2 regions of the Streptomyces sp. NPDC058674 genome follow, and region 2 is predicted to be linked to the other one. Evidence: predicted binding sites of a transcription regulator. Region 2 holds the regulator's gene; the other holds the start of a gene.

Region 1 (9,405 bases), on a different contig from region 2:
CCATGCAGAAGGTGTTCGGCAAGCGGCCCACGCTCTTCCGGCCGCCGTTCGGCAACTACAACCAGGACACGCTGCGGGCGGCCAAGTCCTGCGGCATCAAGGCGGTCCCGCTGTGGAACGCGGAGGCGTTCACGAACCGGATGGACTACCGGGAGTGGGACCGCGACCTGCACCCCGGAGACATCATCCTGACCCACTTCCGGGGCCGGGAGGACTGGAAGGGCACCATGCCTGACATGATCCGTCAGGTCATGAAGACCGTCACGGAGAAGGGGTACGCCGTGGCCCGCCTGGAGGACTATCTGTGACGTACGTGCGCCGGCTGGTAGCCGGGACGCTGGCGGCCGGCGCGCTGGCGCTGTCCCTGACGGGGTGCGGGAAGAGCGCGGACCCCGTCGGACGCCTGGGCCCGAAGGCGACGCAGGAGGCTTCGGGGGCCGGTCCCTCCGGCACGCCGTCGGCGGCCCCGCCGGGGTCGCCGAGCGGATCCGCGGGCGCCTCGGACGAGGCGTACCGCAAGTGGGGCCTGACTGCGCCCCTCGCCTACGCGCCCAAGCCCGCCCGCAAGCCCCCGCTGCCGCAGGGGGCCCCCGGGCGGGCGGCGGTCGTGGACCGAATACCCGTGCCGGCGGACGACAAGGTCGTCTTCCTGACCTTCGACGACGGCGCGGAGAAGGACCCCGAGTTCCTGAAGATGGCGGCCGACCTCAAGCTGCCGATCGCGATGTTCCTGACGGACAGCGCGGCCTCCTCGGACTACGGGTACTTCGAGAAGCTCCGCGACAACGGCTCGGCGAGCACCGTCAACAACCACACGCTGACGCACCCGAACCTGCGCACCCTGCCCTACGCGGCGCAGAAGCGGGAGATATGCGGCCAGCAGGACCAATTGGAGAAGCGCTTCGGCACGCGGCCGGCGCTCTTCAGACCGCCCTTCGGCAACTACAACGACGACACCCTCCGGGCCGCCTCGGAGTGCGGGGTCGCGCACGTGGTCCTGTGGCGGGTCTCGATGCAGATCAACAACTTCCAGTACGCCGAGGGCTCGGCCCTGCGGCCGGGGGACATCGTCCTGGCCCACTTCCGCGGTCCGTCGGAGCTCAAGGGCTCGACGGAGACCCAGATGACGGCGCGGATGCTCCAGCGCATCCAGGAACAGGGTTTCCGGATAGGGCGCCTGGAGGACTACCTCTAGGGGCGCGGCCCCCGCCCCGGCCGGCCCGCGCCCGCGGTCGGCCCCCCCGCCCCGGTCAGCCGGCTCCCGCCCCGGCCCGGGGCTGCGCCGCCGGCGGGGTGATCGCGGTCTCCGCCGGGCCGAGGGCGTCCGCCTCGCGCTGGCGCTCCGCGCTGTCGCTGATCCGCAGGAGCAGCGCCACCATGATCCAGTTGGCCAGCAGGGACGAGCCGCCCTTCGCCAGGAACGGCAGCGCCTTGCCCGTCAAGGGGATCAGGCCCGTGACGCCGCCCGCCACCACGAAGACCTGCAGGGCCAGCGCCGAGGCCAGCCCGACCGCCAGGAGCTTGCCGAAGGGGTCGCGGGCGCCGAGCGCCATCCGCAGCCCCCGCTGGACGAGGAGCGCGTAGAGGAGCAGGACGGCCATGACCCCCGCCAGGCCGAGCTCCTCGCCCACCGTGGTGAGGATGAAGTCGCTTCGGCCGGCGAACTTGATCAGCTCCGGGTGTCCCAGGCCCAGGCCCGTGCCGGAGACGCCGCCGGTGCCGAAGCTGAACAGCGCCTGCGCCGACTGGTCCGAGGCGACCCCGGCCGGCCGGTTCTCCCGGTAGTACGACAGCGGTTCCAGCCAGGCGGCGACGCGTGCCTGGACGTGCGGCTCCGTCGAGCCGACCACGAAGGCGCCGATCGAGGCCATGACCAGGCCGCACGCGATCCAGCCGGTGCGCTCGGTGGCGACGTACAGCATGACCACGAACACGCCGAAGAAGATCAGCGAGGTGCCGAGGTCGCGCTCGAAGACCAGCACCAGCATCGAGACGATCCACACCGTGACGATGGGGCCGAGCTGGCGCATCGGGGGCAGCCGCACGCCCAGGACCTTGCGGCCCGTCAGGGCCAGCGAGTCCCGGTGGACGACCAGGTAGCCGGCGAAGAAGACCGCGATCATGATCTTCACGAACTCGCCGGGCTGGAGCGAGAAGCCGAAGAGGATGATCCAGCGCTTGGCGCCGTACGTGTCCGCGCCGAAGAACGCCGGTGCGATCAGCAGCACCAGCGCCGCGGCCATGGTGATGTAGATGAACCGCTGGAGCAGCCGGTGGTCGCGCAGCAGGCCCAGCACCACCAGGCAGGCGGCCACCCCGACCACCGTCCACAACAGCTGCCCCGGGGCGTTCGCGTCCGCGCCGTACCGCTCGATGTACCCCTGGTCCAGGCGGTGCAGGAGGACCAGGCCGAGCCCGGTCAGCAGCATCGCCAGGGGGAGGACCAGCGGGTCCGCGCGGGCCGCGAAGCGGCGCACGCCCAGGTGCCCCACCAGGGAGAGCAGCGCCATGCTGATCGTGAAGCCGGCCAGGTTGGGCGGCAGCTCGTCGTTCATGGCGAGCCCCGCGCTCGCGTGCCCGAGGGTCGCGATGGCGACGACGAAGACCAGGAGCAGCGCCTCGGTGCGGCGGCGGGAGCCCGCCGCCGTCAGGGGGTCAGCCCGCGCACGGGATGCCGGCGCCCGGTGCGGCGGGGGCCGCGGCCGATGCGGGTCCGATCTGCTCTGCAATGAGGGGCTTTATCTTCATATCATCTACGACGTCGATGTCCTCCCCGGGGTTCCTTCGCACCGCACGGCGGGCGGGCGGGAGGGGGTCGGGGAGGGGGTCGGAACGACACCACCGGCGGCGAGAATTGGCACTCCGCTTGACCGAGTGCTAATCGCCGGAATAGTGTCGCACCTGGCACTCACCACTGGCGAGTGCCAACACAGCGACAGGCAGGTCCGGCACCCGCGACGACGGATCGACCTGGTCGCCCTCAGACAGTTAACCCCGGATCTCCGAAGGGGGAGGTCGGATCGTGACGACCGCCAGCTCCAAGGTTGCCATCAAGCCGCTCGAGGACCGCATTGTGGTCCAGCCGCTCGACGCCGAGCAGACCACGGCCTCTGGCCTGGTCATCCCGGACACCGCGAAGGAGAAGCCCCAGGAGGGCGTCGTCCTCGCGGTTGGCCCGGGCCGCTTCGAGGACGGCCAGCGTCTTCCGCTGGACGTCTCCGTCGGCGACGTCGTGCTGTACAGCAAGTACGGCGGCACCGAAGTGAAGTACAGCGGCGAGGAATACCTCGTCCTCTCGGCCCGCGACGTGCTCGCGATCGTCGAGAAGTAATTCGCTTCCAGATTTTGTTTGAGCTGCGCCCCTGGTCACCCTGCTGATGCCGGGCGGCGAGGGGCGCAGTTCGTTCTAGGCGGTGGAGGTCGCGGTGAGCGGCCGAGGATCGCAACGAGAGGACTGAACCGCTCCCATGCCGAAGATCCTGAAGTTCGACGAAGACGCCCGTCGCGCCCTCGAGCGCGGCGTCAACAAGCTTGCCGACACGGTCAAGGTGACGATCGGCCCCCGCGGCCGCAACGTCGTCATCGACAAGAAGTTCGGCGCCCCCACCATCACCAACGACGGTGTCACCATCGCCCGCGAGGTCGAGCTGGACGACCCGTACGAGAACCTGGGCGCGCAGCTCGTGAAGGAGGTGGCGACCAAGACCAACGACATCGCGGGCGACGGCACCACCACCGCCACCGTGCTGGCCCAGGCGCTGGTCCGCGAGGGTCTGCGCAACGTCGCCGCGGGCGCGTCCCCGGCCGCCCTGAAGAAGGGCATCGACGCCGCGGTCAAGGCCGTGTCCGAGGAGCTCCTCGCGACCGCCCGTCCGATCGAGGACAAGTCCGACATCGCCGCCGTGGCCGCGCTCTCCGCGCAGGACCAGCAGGTCGGCGAGCTCATCGCCGAGGCGATGGACAAGGTCGGCAAGGACGGTGTCATCACCGTCGAGGAGTCCAACACCTTCGGCCTGGAGCTGGAGTTCACCGAGGGCATGGCCTTCGACAAGGGCTACCTGTCCCCGTACATGGTCTCCGACCAGGAGCGTATGGAGGCCATCCTCGATGACCCGTACATCCTGATCAACCAGGGCAAGATCTCCTCGATCCAGGACCTGCTGCCGCTGCTGGAGAAGGTCATCCAGGCCGGCGCCTCCAAGCCGCTGCTGATCATCGCCGAGGACGTCGAGGGCGAGGCGCTCTCCACGCTCGTCGTCAACAAGATCCGCGGCACCTTCAACGCGGTCGCCGTCAAGGCCCCCGGCTTCGGTGACCGCCGCAAGGCGATGCTGCAGGACATCGCCACCCTCACGGGTGCGACCGTCATCGCCGAGGAGGTCGGCCTCAAGCTCGACCAGGCCGGTCTGGACGTACTGGGCACCGCCCGCCGCGTCACGATCTCCAAGGACGACACGACCATCGTCGACGGTGGCGGCAGCCACGAGGAAGTCGTCGGCCGTGTCAACCAGATCAAGGCCGAGATCGAGTCCACGGACTCCGACTGGGACCGCGAGAAGCTGCAGGAGCGCCTGGCGAAGCTCGCCGGCGGCGTCTGCGTCATCAAGGTCGGCGCCGCCACCGAGGTGGAGCTCAAGGAGAAGAAGCACCGTCTCGAGGACGCCATCTCCGCGACCCGCGCCGCGGTCGAGGAGGGCATCGTCTCCGGCGGTGGCTCCGCGCTCGTCCACGCCGTGAAGGTCCTCGAGGGCAACCTCGGCCTGAGCGGCGACGAGGCCACCGGTGTCGCGGTCGTGCGCCGCGCCGCCGTCGAGCCGCTGCGCTGGATCGCCGAGAACGCGGGCCTCGAGGGCTACGTCATCACGGCGAAGGTCGCGGAGCTCGACAAGGGCCAGGGCTTCAACGCCGCCACCGGCGAGTACGGCGACCTGGTCAAGGCCGGCGTCATCGACCCGGTGAAGGTCACCCGTTCCGCGCTGGAGAACGCCGCCTCCATCGCCTCCCTGCTGCTCACGACCGAGACCCTGGTCGTCGAGAAGCCGGCGGAGGACGAGGGCGACGCCGGTCACGGCCACGGTCACGGCCACAGCCACTGATCGCAGCTCCACGCTCCACGCTCCACGTTCCACGAGAAAGCCCCGGTCACCGCTGCCAAGCGGGGGTGACCGGGGCTTCCCCGTGCCGGGCGCTGGTCGGGGCGGCTAGCCGGGCATCATGCCCATCTGCCGCATGAGGCCGGGTGCGTCGTAGTACCACCAGCCCTCCGCGATCTCGCCGTTCTCCATCCGGAAGGTCGTGCAGCCCGACATCGCGACCTCCTTGCCGGTCGGCGCGACGCCCATGAACTCGCCCTGGTGGGTGCCCTTCCAGTCCCACAGGGTCGTGACGCAGTCGCCCTCGGCGATCTGGCGCGTCATGTCGAAGGAGAAGTCGAAGGCGTCCCGCCACATGGCCACGCTGCGCCGGAACGCGGCCCGTCCGTCGCCCCCGCCGCCGGTGCCCACGATGTCGTGGTGGGCGTATCCGGCGGCGAAGCACTCCTCGACGGCGTCCAGGTCGCCCTTCTCCGCGATGTCCTCGAAGACCCGCCGCACGATGAGCTTGTCGAGGTGCTCGTCGCGGACCACGTCCAGGTTCATGAACTTCGGCATGCCCTCGCAGAGGGCCACCATGTCCTGGAACATCTGGTCCGTCTCCGGGAGCCGGGAGTTCTTCATGGCCTCCTCGTACGACGGGAACTCGACGAGGTCGAGGTAGTGCGAGCCGGACTCGCGGTCCCGGCCGATCATGGTGTGGGTGACCGTGCGCCGACCGCTCGTCCGCTCCGCGTAGCGGTCGATGAGGGCGTTCATCTCGTCGAACCGCATGGTCTCGTAATCGATCACTTGCACGAATGTCATCGTGTCGCCTCCCGCGGTGGATGGGACACCTCCAGTTTAGGTAGGTTTCACCCGTTCGGCGGGTTTGTTCGCTCCCGTGCCTACTGGGGGCCGTACTTGCGCCCCGTGCGCGAGGACACCCCGCCCAGCAGGCCGCGCGGAGTCAGCTTCACCACGCTCATCAGCGCCTTGTACCGCGGGTCCGGGATCGACACGGACTTGCCCCGGGCCAGGTCGGCCAGGGCCGCGGTCACCAGCTTGTCGGCGTCCAGCCACAACCAGCCCGGGATGTTGTCGGTGCCCATCCCGGCCCGCTCGTGGAACTCCGTCCGCACGAACCCCGGGCACAGCGCCATCAGGCGCACCCCGGAACCCGCCAGGTCCTTCGCCGCGCCCTGGGTGAACTGCACGACCCAGGCCTTGCTGGCCCCGTACGTGCCGCGCGGCAGGAAGGCCGCCACCGAGGCCACGTTGATCACGCCGCCGCGGCCGCGCGAGCGCATCGACGCGCAGGCGGCCGAGGTCAGCCGCAGGACGGCCTCGACGTGCACCTTCAGCATGGTCAGCTCGTCGGCCATGGAGACGTCGAGGTAGCGGCCCTTGTTGCCGAAGCCGGCGTTGTTCACCAGCAGGTCGACCGGGTGCGTCCGGTCGGCCAGCCGCTCCTCGACCGCCGCGATGCCCTGCTCCGTGGAGAGGTCGGCGACCAGCACCTCGGCCTCGATGCCGTGCCGGTCGTGCAGCTCGGTCGCCTGGGCGCCGAGCCGCTTGGTGTCCCGTGCCACCAGCACGAGGTTGTGGCCCTGGGCGGCGAGCCGCCGGGCGAAGGCGGCGCCGATGCCCGCCGTGGATCCCGTAATCAACGCAGTCGTCATAGGCGCAACCTAGCCGCCCGGGGTGACGGCCCGGCGTGCCCCGTGCTTGCGCGCGTACGCGAGCGCGGTCTCGCGCACCTCGGGCGCCAGGGCCTCGCCCGCCGCGAGCACGCGCGGCAGCAGCACGCGCTCGGTGGTCCAGGCGCGGAACAGGAACGCCGAGGTCACCTCGTGCTCCGGGCGGTGCAGGACCTCGATCCCGTCGCCGGGGGAGATCCGGCCCTCGCGGACCACCCGCAGGTACGCACCCGGACGGCGCTCCCGGGTGAACCGCTTGACCCAGCCGGGCACGCCCATCACCCCCTGGAAGGTCCGGCACGGGATGCGGGTGGAGGACACCTCCAGGACCAGTTCGGGCCCCACCCGCCAGCGCTCGCCGAGCAGCGCGCCGCTCACGTCCACCCCGCTGGTGGTGAGGTTCTCGCCGAAGGTCCCGGCGGGCAGCTCGCGGCCCAGCTCGCGCTCCCACCAGTCCAGTTCCTCGCGGGCGTACGCGTACACGGCCTGGTGGTCGCCGCCGTGGTGGCGCCGGTCGCAGACCGCGTCGCCCTCCAGGCCGCTGCCGGCGCCGGCGGCCCTCGGGCCGGGGGCGGACACCCGGACCGGCCCCGGGACGGGGCGCTTGCCCATGCCGGTCAGCCCGTCCGGGGCGTCGCTGTAGTCGACGGCCGTGGCCCGGCCGAGGTTCACGGAGATCAGATGCATGGAGCCCATGCGGACACACGCTAGCCGAGCGACCACCGGCCCCAAAGAGTCGCGCGGATATTCGCACCGGAATCAAAGCAGGGCTTATGCTCGTGGGGTGATCGAGGCACGTCATCTCCGCGTCCTGCGCGCCGTCGCCGGGACGGGCTCCTTTTCCGCGGCCGCCCGCGAACTGGGCTGCACCCAGCCCGCCGTCTCCCAGCAGATGAAGGCGCTGGAGCAGTCGGCCGGCACCCCGCTGCTCATCCGCACCGGCCGCGAGATGCGGCTCACCCAGGCGGGCGAGGCCCTGGTCCGGCACGCCGCGGGGATTCTTGCCGGACTGACCGCCGCCGAGGAGGAGGTCGCGGCCATCGCCGGGCTGCGCGCCGGCCGGGTCCGGCTGGTGTCCTTCCCCAGCGGCAGCTCCACCCTGGTGCCGACGGCGCTCGCGGCGATGCGCGCCGAGCACCCCGGGACCCGCATCTCCCTCGTCGAGGCGGAACCGCCGCGGTCCGTGGAGATGCTGCGCGAGGGCGACTGCGACGTCGCGCTGGCCTTCCGGTACGGCGGGTCCGCCGGATCGGCCGCGGAGTGGGAGGACCTGGTGGTCCGGCCGCTGCTCACCGACCGGCTCGTCGGGCTGGTCCCCGAGGGGCACCGGCTGGCCGGGGCCGAGCGCGTGGGCATGGCGGAGCTGGCCGACGAGCCGTGGATCGCCGGGTGCCCGCGCTGCCGCCGCCATCTGGTGGAGGTGTGCGAGGGCGCGGGCTTCACCCCGCGCATCGACTTCGCCACCGATGACTACCCCGCCGTGGTCGGACTGGTCGGCGCCGGGCTGGGCGTGGCGGTGCTGCCGGAGCTGGCGGTGGAGTCCGTACGGGCCAAGGGCGTGAGCACCGTGGCCGTGGAGCCGGCCGTCGAGCGGGAGGTCGTGGCGCTGACCCTGCCCGACCTGGCCCGGGTCCCGGCCGTGGCCGCGACCCTGGCCGAGCTGGTGCGGGCCGCCGCGCGCTGACGCACGCACGGCGGTGCGTTCGGCCGGACGGGTGGCGCCCCGGCCGGGGAAGGCCGGCGCGACGGGCGCGCCGACCTTCGAAGAAACGTTCCTTCGGCGTTTCCCGGGAGTCCGGTCAGTGCGGCGTGATCGGTCCGATCACGGTCGACGCGGGGATCAGGCGGTGCCGCGCGCGGCCCATCAGCTCCTCGCGCTCGTCCTCGGTGAGGCCGCCCCACACCCCGTAGGGCTCGCGGACGGCCAGGGCGTGCGCGGCGCATTCCGAACGCACCGGGCAGCGCATGCAGACCTCTTTAGCCGAGGTCTCGCGCGCACTCCTGGCCGCGCCCCGCTCGCCTTCCGGGTGGAAGAAGAGGGAGCTGTCGACCCCGCGGCAGGCGGCGAGCAGCTGCCAGTCCCAGAGGTCGGCGTTCGGTCCGGGGAGCCGTGAGAAATCTGCCATGGGTAGTCCTCTTGGTGCCGGTACTGAGGCGGATAGGGTCCATGTCTCCACATCTACTGTCTGAGTAGATGTAAATATGACCTATTGGGAATCTAGCCTCAGACACGTGCCGAACGGAAGGAAAGCCGCCAAATAGGGCATAGCTCCAGACGGAGGACAAGTTGCGCGTGGCTCCTGCACCGTGATCGCTTCCTCACGTAGAGTGCCGAAGGTGTCCGTCCGACCCGTAACTCTTTCGAGTGACCATCGTTGAGAGTGCGAAGGCGGTTGAACCAATAAGTTCTCGGACGGGCGTCCGGGGGCATCGACCGCACAGGTGACGATACGTACCAGCCTGGAGGCTCAAGGTGACGCGCATCAGCAGCTGCGGAGGGCGGTCATGACATCCGTCCTCGTCTGCGACGATTCCCCGCTTGCCCGAGAGGCGCTCCGCCGCGCGGTTGCCACCGTGCCCGGCGTCGAGCGTGTGACGACGGCTGCCAACGGCGAGGAGGTCCTCCGCCGCTG
Region 2 (9,405 bases):
CGCGATGATCTTCGACTCGGTCTACGACTCGTACCGCGGCGTCGTGACGTACGTGCGTGTGGTCGACGGCCAGCTGAACAAGCGCGAGCGCATCCGGATGATGTCCACGGGCGCCACGCACGAGCTGCTGGAGATCGGTGTCTCCTCCCCGGAGATGACCCCCTCCGACGGCATCGGCGTCGGCGAGGTGGGCTACATCATCACCGGCGTGAAGGACGTCCGCCAGTCCAAGGTCGGTGACACCATCACCAGCCTGCACAACGGCGCGACCGAGGCCCTCGGCGGCTACAAGGACCCGCGCCCCATGGTCTTCTCGGGCCTGTACCCGCTCGACGGCTCGGAGTACCCGGACCTGCGCGAGGCCCTGGACAAGCTCCAGCTCAACGACGCGGCGCTCGTCTACGAGCCGGAGACCTCGGCGGCGCTGGGCTTCGGCTTCCGCGTCGGCTTCCTCGGCCTGCTCCACCTGGACGTGGTGCGCGAGCGCCTGGAGCGCGAGTTCGGCCTCGACCTGATCGCCACCGCGCCCAACGTGGTCTACCGCGTCGTCCTGGAGGACGGCAAGGAGGTCACCGTCACCAACCCGAGCGAGTTCCCCGAGGGCAAGATCTCGGACGTGTTCGAGCCGGTCGTACGGGCCACCCTGCTCGCGCCCTCCGAGTTCATCGGCGCGATCATGGAACTCTGCCAGCAGCGCCGCGGCACCCTCCTCGGGATGGACTACCTCTCCGAGGACCGGGTCGAGATCCGCTACACCCTCCCGCTCGCGGAGATCGTCTTCGACTTCTTCGACCAGCTGAAGTCCAAGACGCGCGGTTACGCCTCCCTGGACTACGAGCCCACCGGCGAGCAGGCCTCCGGCCTGGTCAAGGTCGACATCCTGCTGCACGGCGACAAGGTGGACGCCTTCTCCGCCGTCACGCACAAGGACGCGGCCTACGCCTACGGGGTGCGCCTGGTCGCCAAGCTGCGCGAGCTCATCCCGCGCCAGGCCTTCGAGATCCCGATCCAGGCCGCGATCGGCTCCCGCGTCATCGCCCGCGAGACGATCCGCGCCATCCGCAAGGACGTCCTCGCCAAGTGCTACGGCGGTGACATCTCCCGCAAGCGGAAGCTGCTGGAGAAGCAGAAGGAGGGCAAGAAGCGGATGAAGATGGTCGGCTCGGTCGAGGTCCCGCAGGAGGCCTTCATCGCCGTCCTGTCCAGCGACGAGTCCAGCGGCAAGAAGAAGTAGCGACCGGTACGGAACGGAGCCCCCACGCGCAGGCGTGGGGGCTCCTTTCGTTATGAACCGGCCGCTTGCGAGCCCTTACGCACCGGCCGGACGGCCTCTAGTCTGATCACTGCTCGATGGTTACCCGCCAGTCACTAACCGGCGCGCCTCAAACCCCGCCAGTCCCAAGCGCCCCCCAAGCGCCCCACCCCCACGCACTGCCGCGTGGACCGGTCCGGAGGATGTCGTGAGCGACACACAGACCTTGATCGAGAACCGTCCGCCCACCGTGGCGGCCCTCTTCCTTGAGCGCGTCGCCGCCACGCCCCACGCGGAGGCATACCGGTTCCCCGTGCCCGCGGCCGGCGCCGGCCCCGACGCCCCCGACGACTGGAAGTCGCTCAGCTGGGGCCAGGCGGCCGAGCGAGTCTTCTCCATCGCCGCCGGCCTGATCACCCTCGGCCTGCGGGCGGAGGACCGCGTCGCGCTCGCCTCCAACACCCGGGTCGAGTGGATCCTCGCCGACCTCGGCGTGATGTGCGCCGGCGCCGCGACCACCACGGTCTACCCGAGCACCAACGCGGAGGAGTCGGCGTACATCCTCGCGGACTCCGCGAGCCGGGTGCTGATCGCCGAGGACGCCAAGCAGCTGGCCAAGGCCCGCGCGCACCGCGCCGACCTGCCCGAACTGGCGCACGTCGTGGTCGTGGAGACCGCCGACGCCGTGGCGGTCGAGGGGGACCCGGAAGACTGGGTGATCTCCCTCGCCGAGCTGGAGAGGCGCGGTGCGGAGCACCTCGCCAAGAACCCCGAGGCGGTCAGGGAGCGCATCGCGGCGATCACCGCCGACCAGCTCGCCACCCTCATCTACACCTCCGGGACCACGGGCCGCCCCAAGGGCGTACGGCTGCCGCACGACAACTGGTCGTACATGGCCAAGGCGACGGTGGCGACCGGCCTGATCACCAAGGACGACGTCCAGTACCTGTGGCTGCCGCTCGCCCACGTCTTCGGCAAGGTGCTCACCTCCGGGCAGATCGAGGTCGGGCACGTCACCGCCGTCGACGGCCGCATCGACAAGATCATCGAGAACCTGCCGATCGTGCAGCCGACCTACATGGCGGCCGTCCCGCGCATCTTCGAGAAGGTCTACAACGGGGTCGCCGCCAAGGCCCGCGCCGGCGGCGGGGCCAAGTACAAGATCTTCCGGTGGGCGGTGGACGTGGCCCGCGAATACGCCAAGGTCACGCAGGACAACTTCCGGCGCACCGGCAACGCCACGGCTCCCTTCGGCCTCACCACCAAGCACAAGATCGCCGACGCGCTCGTCTACTCCAAGCTCCGCGAGGCCTTCGGGGGCAAGCTGCGCGCCGCCGTCTCCGGCTCCGCCGCCCTGGCACCCGACATCGGCTACTTCTTCGCCGGCGCGGGCATCCACATCCTGGAGGGCTACGGCCTCACGGAGTCCAGCGCCGCCTCCTTCGTCAACCCGGGCGAGGCCTACCGCACCGGCACGGTCGGCAAGCCGCTCCCCGGCACCGAGGTCCGGATCGCCGACGACGGCGAGATCCTGCTCCGCGGCCCCGGCATCATGGAGGGCTACCACGGGCTGCCGGACAAGACCGCCGAGGTCCTGGAGGCGGACGGCTGGCTGCACACCGGGGACATCGGCGAGCTGTCGGCCGACGGCTACCTGCGGATCACCGACCGCAAGAAGGACCTGATCAAGACCTCGGGCGGCAAGTACGTCGCCCCCGCCGAGGTCGAGGGGCAGTTCAAGGCGATCTGCCCGTACGTGTCGAGCATCGTGGTGCACGGCGCGGACCGGAACTTCTGCTCGGCGCTGATCGCGCTGGACGGCCCGGCGATCCTGGGCTGGGCCGCCGAGAACGGGCTGGAGGGCAAGACGTACGCCGAGGTCGTGGCCGCTCCGGAGACCACGCGGCTGATCGAGACGTACGTCCAGACCCTCAACGAGGGCCTGCAGCGCTGGCAGACGGTCAAGAAGTTCCGGCTGCTGCCCCGGGACCTGGACGTGGAGCACGGCGACCTCACGCCGAGCCTGAAGCTGAAGCGGCCGGTGGTCGAGCGTGAGTTCAAGCACCTGATCGAGGAGATGTACGAGGGCTCCCGCGAGGTGTAGCGCCCGCCGCGGGCTGTGCGGGGCGGGGCGGTGGCCCGCCCCGCGGACCCGGCCTTTCCCGGCGGCCCCGGGCGTCGCCCGCGAGCCGTCGGCCGTGGCTCCGTCCCGGACCCCGCGCCCCGAACGCCGGCGGGGCCCGACGTGACGCAGCCGGGACCGGACGCACGCGGGGCCGGGCGGTGCGGCGGGTGCGGGACAATGGGGGCATGCCTTCCGCACTGCCCGACGGTGAACCCATGCCCGAAGACGGCTCGCTGCCGTCGCACGCCCTGGCGGGCGCCGGCGAGCGGCCGCTCGGCTTCTACCTGCACGTGCCGTACTGCGCCACGCGCTGCGGATACTGCGACTTCAACACCTACACGGCCACCGAGCTGCGGGGTACCGGCGGCGTGCTCGCCTCCCGGGAGAACTACGCCGACACCCTGATCGACGAGGTCCGCCTCGCCCGCAAGGTCCTCGGCGACGACCCCCGCGCGGTGCGGACCGTGTTCGTGGGCGGCGGCACCCCCACCCTGCTCCCCGCCGCGGACCTCGTCCGGATGCTCGCCGCCGTCCGGGACGAGTTCGGCCTGGCCGAGGACGCCGAGATCACCACCGAGGCCAACCCGGAGTCGGTGAACCCGCAGTACCTCGCGGAGCTGCGCGCAGGCGGCTTCAACCGGGTCTCCTTCGGCATGCAGAGCGCCAGGCAGCACGTCCTGAAGGTGCTCGACCGCACGCACACGCCCGGGCGCCCCGAGGCCTGCGTCGCGGAGGCGCGTGCGGCCGGCTTCGAGCACGTCAACCTCGACCTGATCTACGGGACCCCCGGCGAGAGCGACGACGACTGGCGCGCGTCCCTGTCGGCGGCCATCGGAGCCGGCCCCGATCACGTCAGCGCCTACGCGCTGATCGTGGAGGAGGGGACGCAGCTCGCCCGGCGGATCCGCCGCGGTGAGGTCCCGATGACGGACGACGACGTCCACGCCGACCGGTACCTGATCGCCGACGAGGTCATGGCCCAGGCCGGCTACCACTGGTACGAGGTGTCGAACTGGGCCACCACCGAGGCCGGGCGCTGCCTGCACAACGAGCTGTACTGGCGCGGGGCCGACTGGTGGGGAGCGGGGCCCGGAGCGCACTCGCACGTCGGCGGGGTCCGCTGGTGGAACGTGAAGCACCCCGGCGCCTACGCCGCCGCCCTGGCCGGGGGCCGGTCCCCGGGCGCCGGGCGCGAACTGCTCTCGGCGGAGGACCGGCGCGTGGAGCGCATCCTGCTGGAGCTGCGGCTGCTGGAGGGCTGCCCGCTGTCGCTGCTGGCCCCGGCGGGCCTGGCGGCGTCCCGCCGCGCCCTGGCCGACGGCCTGCTGGAGCCCGTTCCGTACGAGGCCGGGAGCGCGGTCCTCACCCTGCGCGGGCGGCTCCTGGCCGACGCCGTGGTGCGGGACCTGGTCGACTGACCGCGCCCCGCGGCGCGGGACCCGGTCGGCCGACCGGGCCCCCGCGGCGCGGTTCCGGCGTGGACGACAGGGCCTAGGGGGCCGTCACGAAGTCGATCAGTTCCTCGACGCGGCCCAGCAGCGTCGGCTCGAGGTCCTTGTACGAGGTCACCCGCGACAGGATGTGCTGCCAGGCGGCGCCGGTGTTCTCCGGCCAGCCCAGCGCCCGGCAGACACCCGTCTTCCAGTCCTGCCCGCGCGGCACCACCGGCCAGGCGCCGATGCCCAGCGCGGACGGCTTCACCGCCTGCCAGACGTCCACGTACGGGTGGCCCGCGATCAGGACGTGCGGGGAGGTCACCGAGGCCGCGATGCGGGACTCCTTCGACCCCGGCACCAAGTGGTCCACCAGGATGCCCAGCCGCGCGTCCGGGGCCGGACCGAACTGCGCCACGACGGCCGGGAGGTCGTCGATGCCCTCCAGGTACTCCACCACCACGCCCTCGATCCGCAGGTCGTCGCCCCAGACCCGCTCCACCAGCTCGGCGTCGTGCCGGCCCTCGACGTAGATCCGGCCCGCCCGCGCCACCCGGGCGCGCGCCCCCGGCACGGCGATCGACCCGGACGCCGTACGGGAGGGGGCCGCCGGGCCCCGGGCCGGGCGGACCAGCGTGACCACCGCGCCGTCGAGCAGGAAGGCGGCGGGCTCCATGGGGAACACCCGGCGCTTGCCGAAGCGGTCCTCCAGGGTGACCGTGCCCGCCTCGCAGCCCACCACCGCACCGCAGAAGTCCGTACCGGCCACCTCGACCACCAGGTCGGGCTCGGCCGCCACCTCCGGCACGGCCCGGGGGCGCTTCCACTGCGGGGTCAGGTCGGGGGAGTACTCGCGCATCCGGCCGACACTAGGAGAGCCGCGGCGCTCACGCCCCCGACACGCCGAAACGCACGGCCAGTGCGGCGCGTTGCACGCGGACGAACGCCGCGTCGACCACCGCTCCGTGACCCGGCACGTACAGGGCGTCGTCACCGCCGAGGGCGAGCACCCGGTCCAGTGCCTCGGGCCAGCGCGACGGCACGGCGTCCCGGCCCGCCTGCGGCTCGCCGGACTCCTCGACCAGGTCCCCGCAGAAGGCCACCTCCCGCTCGCCCGGCACGAAGACCGCCAGGTCGTGCCCCGTGTGCCCCGGTCCCACATTGGCCAGCAGCACCCGCACCCCGCCCAGCTCCAGCGTCCACTCGCCGGACACCGGGTGCCGGGGGAGCACCAGCACCTCCACGGCCTGCGCCGCCTCCGCCTCCGCGAGACCGTGCCCCACGGCGGACTGCCGCAGCTGCTCGCGCCCGGTGTTGTCCAGTACGGAGTCCAGCCCGACCGCCGCGTACACCTCGGCCCCGGAGAAGGCGGCCGCACCCAGCACGTGATCGAAATGACCGTGCGTGAATGCGATATGGGTCACGCGCCGGCCCGTCAGGCGCTCCGCCTCCGCGCGGACCCGGGCGCCCTCCCGCAGGGACGAGCCCGGGTCGACGAGGAGCACCGCGTCGTCGCCCACCACCAGCCCCACCGTGCAGTCCCACACCGGAAGGCGGCGCCGTCCGGTCCGTCCGGTCAGCCGTTCCCAGCCCGCCTCTTCCCAACGCACGTCCATGCGGCGACGCTACCTTGGCGGGCCGCCCTTGCCAGGGTCTGACCACCCGGCCGTACACTGAGCGGGGGATCTCTGGCACTCGAACTCCCAGAGTGCCAAACGACCGCGGCAACGGACCACAGCTGGAGGTGTGCGCGATGCTCAGTGAACGCAGACTCGAAGTCCTGCGCGCCATCGTCCAGGACTACGTCGGGACGGAGGAGCCGGTCGGCTCCAAGGCGCTGACCGAGCGGCACCGGCTCGGCGTCTCGCCCGCCACCGTGCGCAACGACATGGCCGTGCTGGAGGAGGAGGGCTACATCGCCCAGCCCCACACCAGCGCCGGCCGCATCCCCACGGACAAGGGCTACCGGCTCTTCGTCGACCGGCTGGCGGGGGTCAAACCGCTGTCGACCCCCGAGCGCCGGGCCATCCAGAACTTCCTCGACGGCGCCGTGGACCTCGACGACGTGGTCGGCCGCACGGTGCGGCTGCTCGCGCAGCTCACCCGGCAGGTCGCCGTCGTCCAGTACCCCTCGCTGACGCGCTCCACCGTGCGCCACGTCGAGCTGCTGTCGCTGGCCCCGGCCCGGCTGATGCTCGTACTGATCACGGACACCGGGCGCGTCGAGCAGCGGCTCATCGACTGCCAGGCCCCTTTCGCGGACACCTCGCTCGCGGACCTGCGGGCCCGGCTCAACAGCCGCGTCGTCGGGCGCCGCTTCACCGATGTGCCCCCGCTCGTCCAGGACCTGCCCGAATCCTTCGAGGCGGAGGACCGCGGCACGGTTTCCACCGTGCTCGCGACGCTCCTCGAAACCCTGGTCGAGGAGGCCGAAGAGCGGCTGATGATCGGCGGAACCGCCAATCTCACCCGCTTCGGACACGATTTTCCCCTGACGATCAGGCCGGTGCTCGAGGCGCTGGAGGAGCAGGTCGTGCTCCTCAAGCTGCTGGGCGAGGCCAGTGAGTCGGGAATGGCCGTACGGATCGGGCATGAGAATGCCTACGAGGGACTGAACTCCACGTCCGTCGTCTCGGTCGGTTACGGTTCGGGCGGCGAATCCGTCGCCAAACTCGGCGTGGTCGGACCGACCCGCATGGATTACCCCGGAACGATGGGAGCGGTACGCGCAGTGGCACGTTACGTCGGACAGATCCTGGCGGAGTCGTAAGTGGCCACGGACTACTACGCCGTTCTCGGCGTGCGCCGCGACGCCTCCCAGGACGAGATCAAGAAGGCATTCCGGCGGCTTGCGCGCGAGCTGCACCCGGATGTGAACCCCGATCCCAAGACGCAAGAGCGTTTCAAGGAGATCAACGCGGCGTACGAGGTGCTCTCGGACCCGCAGAAGAAGCAGGTCTACGACCTCGGCGGCGATCCGCTGTCCTCCTCGGGCGGCGGCGGCGCGGGCGGTTTCGGGGCGGGTGGCTTCGGCAACTTCTCCGACATCATGGACGCCTTCTTCGGCCAGAGCCAGCAGCGCGGCCCGCGCTCACGGACCCGCCGGGGCCAGGACGCCATGATCCGCCTGGACCTGGAGCTGGACGAGGCGGCCTTCGGGACGACCAAGGACATCCAGGTCGACACGGCCGTCGTGTGCACCACCTGCTCCGGCGAGGGCGCCGCACCCGGCACCTCGGCGCAGACGTGTGACATGTGCCGCGGCCGCGGTGAGGTCTCGCAGGTCACCCGGTCCTTCCTGGGCCAGGTCATGACCTCGCGCCCCTGCCCGCAGTGCCAGGGCTTCGGCACCGTCGTCCCGACGCCCTGCCCCGAGTGCGCGGGCGACGGCCGGGTCCGCTCCCGTCGCAGCCTGACGGTCAAGATCCCGGCCGGCGTCGAGAACGGCACCCGCATCCAGCTCGCGGGCGAGGGCGAGGTCGGCCCCGGCGGCGGTCCCGCCGGCGATCTGTACGTGGAGATCCACGAGCTGCCGCACTCGACGTTCCAGCGCCGCGGGGACGATCTGCACTGCACGGTCACCATCCCGATGACGGCGGCCTCACTGGGCACCAAGTGCCCGCTGGAGACGCTGGACGGCCTGGAGGAGATCGACATCCGGCCCGGCACCCAGTCCGGCCAGGCGATCCCGCTGCACGGGCGCGGCGTCACGCACCTGCGCGGCGGCGGGCGCGGCGACCTGATCGTGCACGTCGAGGTCACCACCCCGAGCAAGCTCGACGCCCAGCAGGAGGAGCTGCTGCGCCAGCTGGCCAAGCTGCGCGGCGAGGAGCGGCCGACGGGACAGTTCGCGCCCGGGCAGCAGGGTCTCTTCAGCCGGCTGAAGGACGCCTTCAACGGCCGCTGACGCGCCCGCGACCTGCGTACGAGCCCGGCCGGGGACGACCCCGGCCGGGCTCGCCGCATCCTCCCGGGCCGGCCGGGAAGCGGACTATGCCAGGCGAATGCCGTGATTCGGTGCGATGAGCCGGACATGGCACGATGCAGTCCATGTCCACCGCACCGAACGGTCTCTCCCCGTATCCGATCGTGCAGGCTCCCATGGCGGGCGGCGCTTCGTGCCCGCCGCTCGCCGCGGCCGTGTGCGAGGCGGGCGGACTGGGCTTCCTGGCCGGCGGATACAAGACCGCCGACGGCATGTACCAGGAGATCAAGCAGGTGCGCGCGCTCACGCGGCGCCCCTTCGGCGTCAACCTCTTCCTGCCGCAGACCGGGCACGTGGACCCGGCCGCCGTCGAGGCCTACCGGGGACAGCTGGCCGGCGAGGCGAACTGGTACGGGGTCTCCCTCGCCGACGACGACATCATCGGCACCTGCGACGACGGCTACGACGCCAAGCTCGCCATCCTCCTCGAAGACCCGGTGCCGGTCGTCTCCTTCACCTTCGGCTGCCCGTCCGGCGCCGCGCTCACCGCCCTGCGCCAGGCCGGTACGTACACGGTGGTCACCGTGACCTCCGTGGACGAGGCCCGCAGTGCGCAGGAGGTGGGCGCCGACGCGCTCTGCGTCCAGGGCGTGGAGGCCGGCGGGCATCA

The links. The regulator HrcA, encoded in region 2, represses chaperone genes, less so after heat shock. The targets are predictions, from matches to a motif close to TTNGCACTCNGNNNNNCNGAGTGCNAA.
Region 1: a site for HrcA is predicted at 2,855-2,881, ahead of groES (co-chaperone GroES). Genes of this name have one in related genera too.

What each region holds. Positions count from the first base shown of each region.
Region 1 covers NZ_JBHXSC010000079.1:15,120-24,524, forward strand. The annotation lists gene ACFWU6_RS29355 (polysaccharide deacetylase family protein) at 1-308, shown strand, start outside; gene ACFWU6_RS29360 (polysaccharide deacetylase family protein) at 314-1,195, shown strand; gene ACFWU6_RS29365 (FtsW/RodA/SpoVE family cell cycle protein) at 1,251-2,729, opposite strand; gene groES (co-chaperone GroES) at 3,023-3,331, shown strand; gene groL (chaperonin GroEL) at 3,468-5,096, shown strand; gene ACFWU6_RS29380 (ester cyclase) at 5,202-5,900, opposite strand; gene ACFWU6_RS29385 (SDR family NAD(P)-dependent oxidoreductase) at 5,981-6,754, opposite strand; gene ACFWU6_RS29390 (MOSC domain-containing protein) at 6,764-7,459, opposite strand; gene ACFWU6_RS29395 (LysR family transcriptional regulator) at 7,557-8,456, shown strand; gene ACFWU6_RS29400 (WhiB family transcriptional regulator) at 8,572-8,898, opposite strand; gene ACFWU6_RS29405 (response regulator transcription factor) at 9,278-9,405, shown strand, end outside.
Region 2 covers NZ_JBHXSC010000054.1:12,587-21,991, forward strand. The annotation lists gene lepA (translation elongation factor 4) at 1-1,234, shown strand, start outside; gene ACFWU6_RS24515 (AMP-dependent synthetase/ligase) at 1,461-3,356, shown strand; gene hemW (radical SAM family heme chaperone HemW) at 3,563-4,795, shown strand; gene ACFWU6_RS24525 (DUF3097 domain-containing protein) at 4,869-5,669, opposite strand; gene ACFWU6_RS24530 (MBL fold metallo-hydrolase) at 5,698-6,426, opposite strand; gene hrcA (heat-inducible transcriptional repressor HrcA) at 6,564-7,580, shown strand; gene dnaJ (molecular chaperone DnaJ) at 7,581-8,717, shown strand; gene ACFWU6_RS24545 (nitronate monooxygenase) at 8,861-9,405, shown strand, end outside.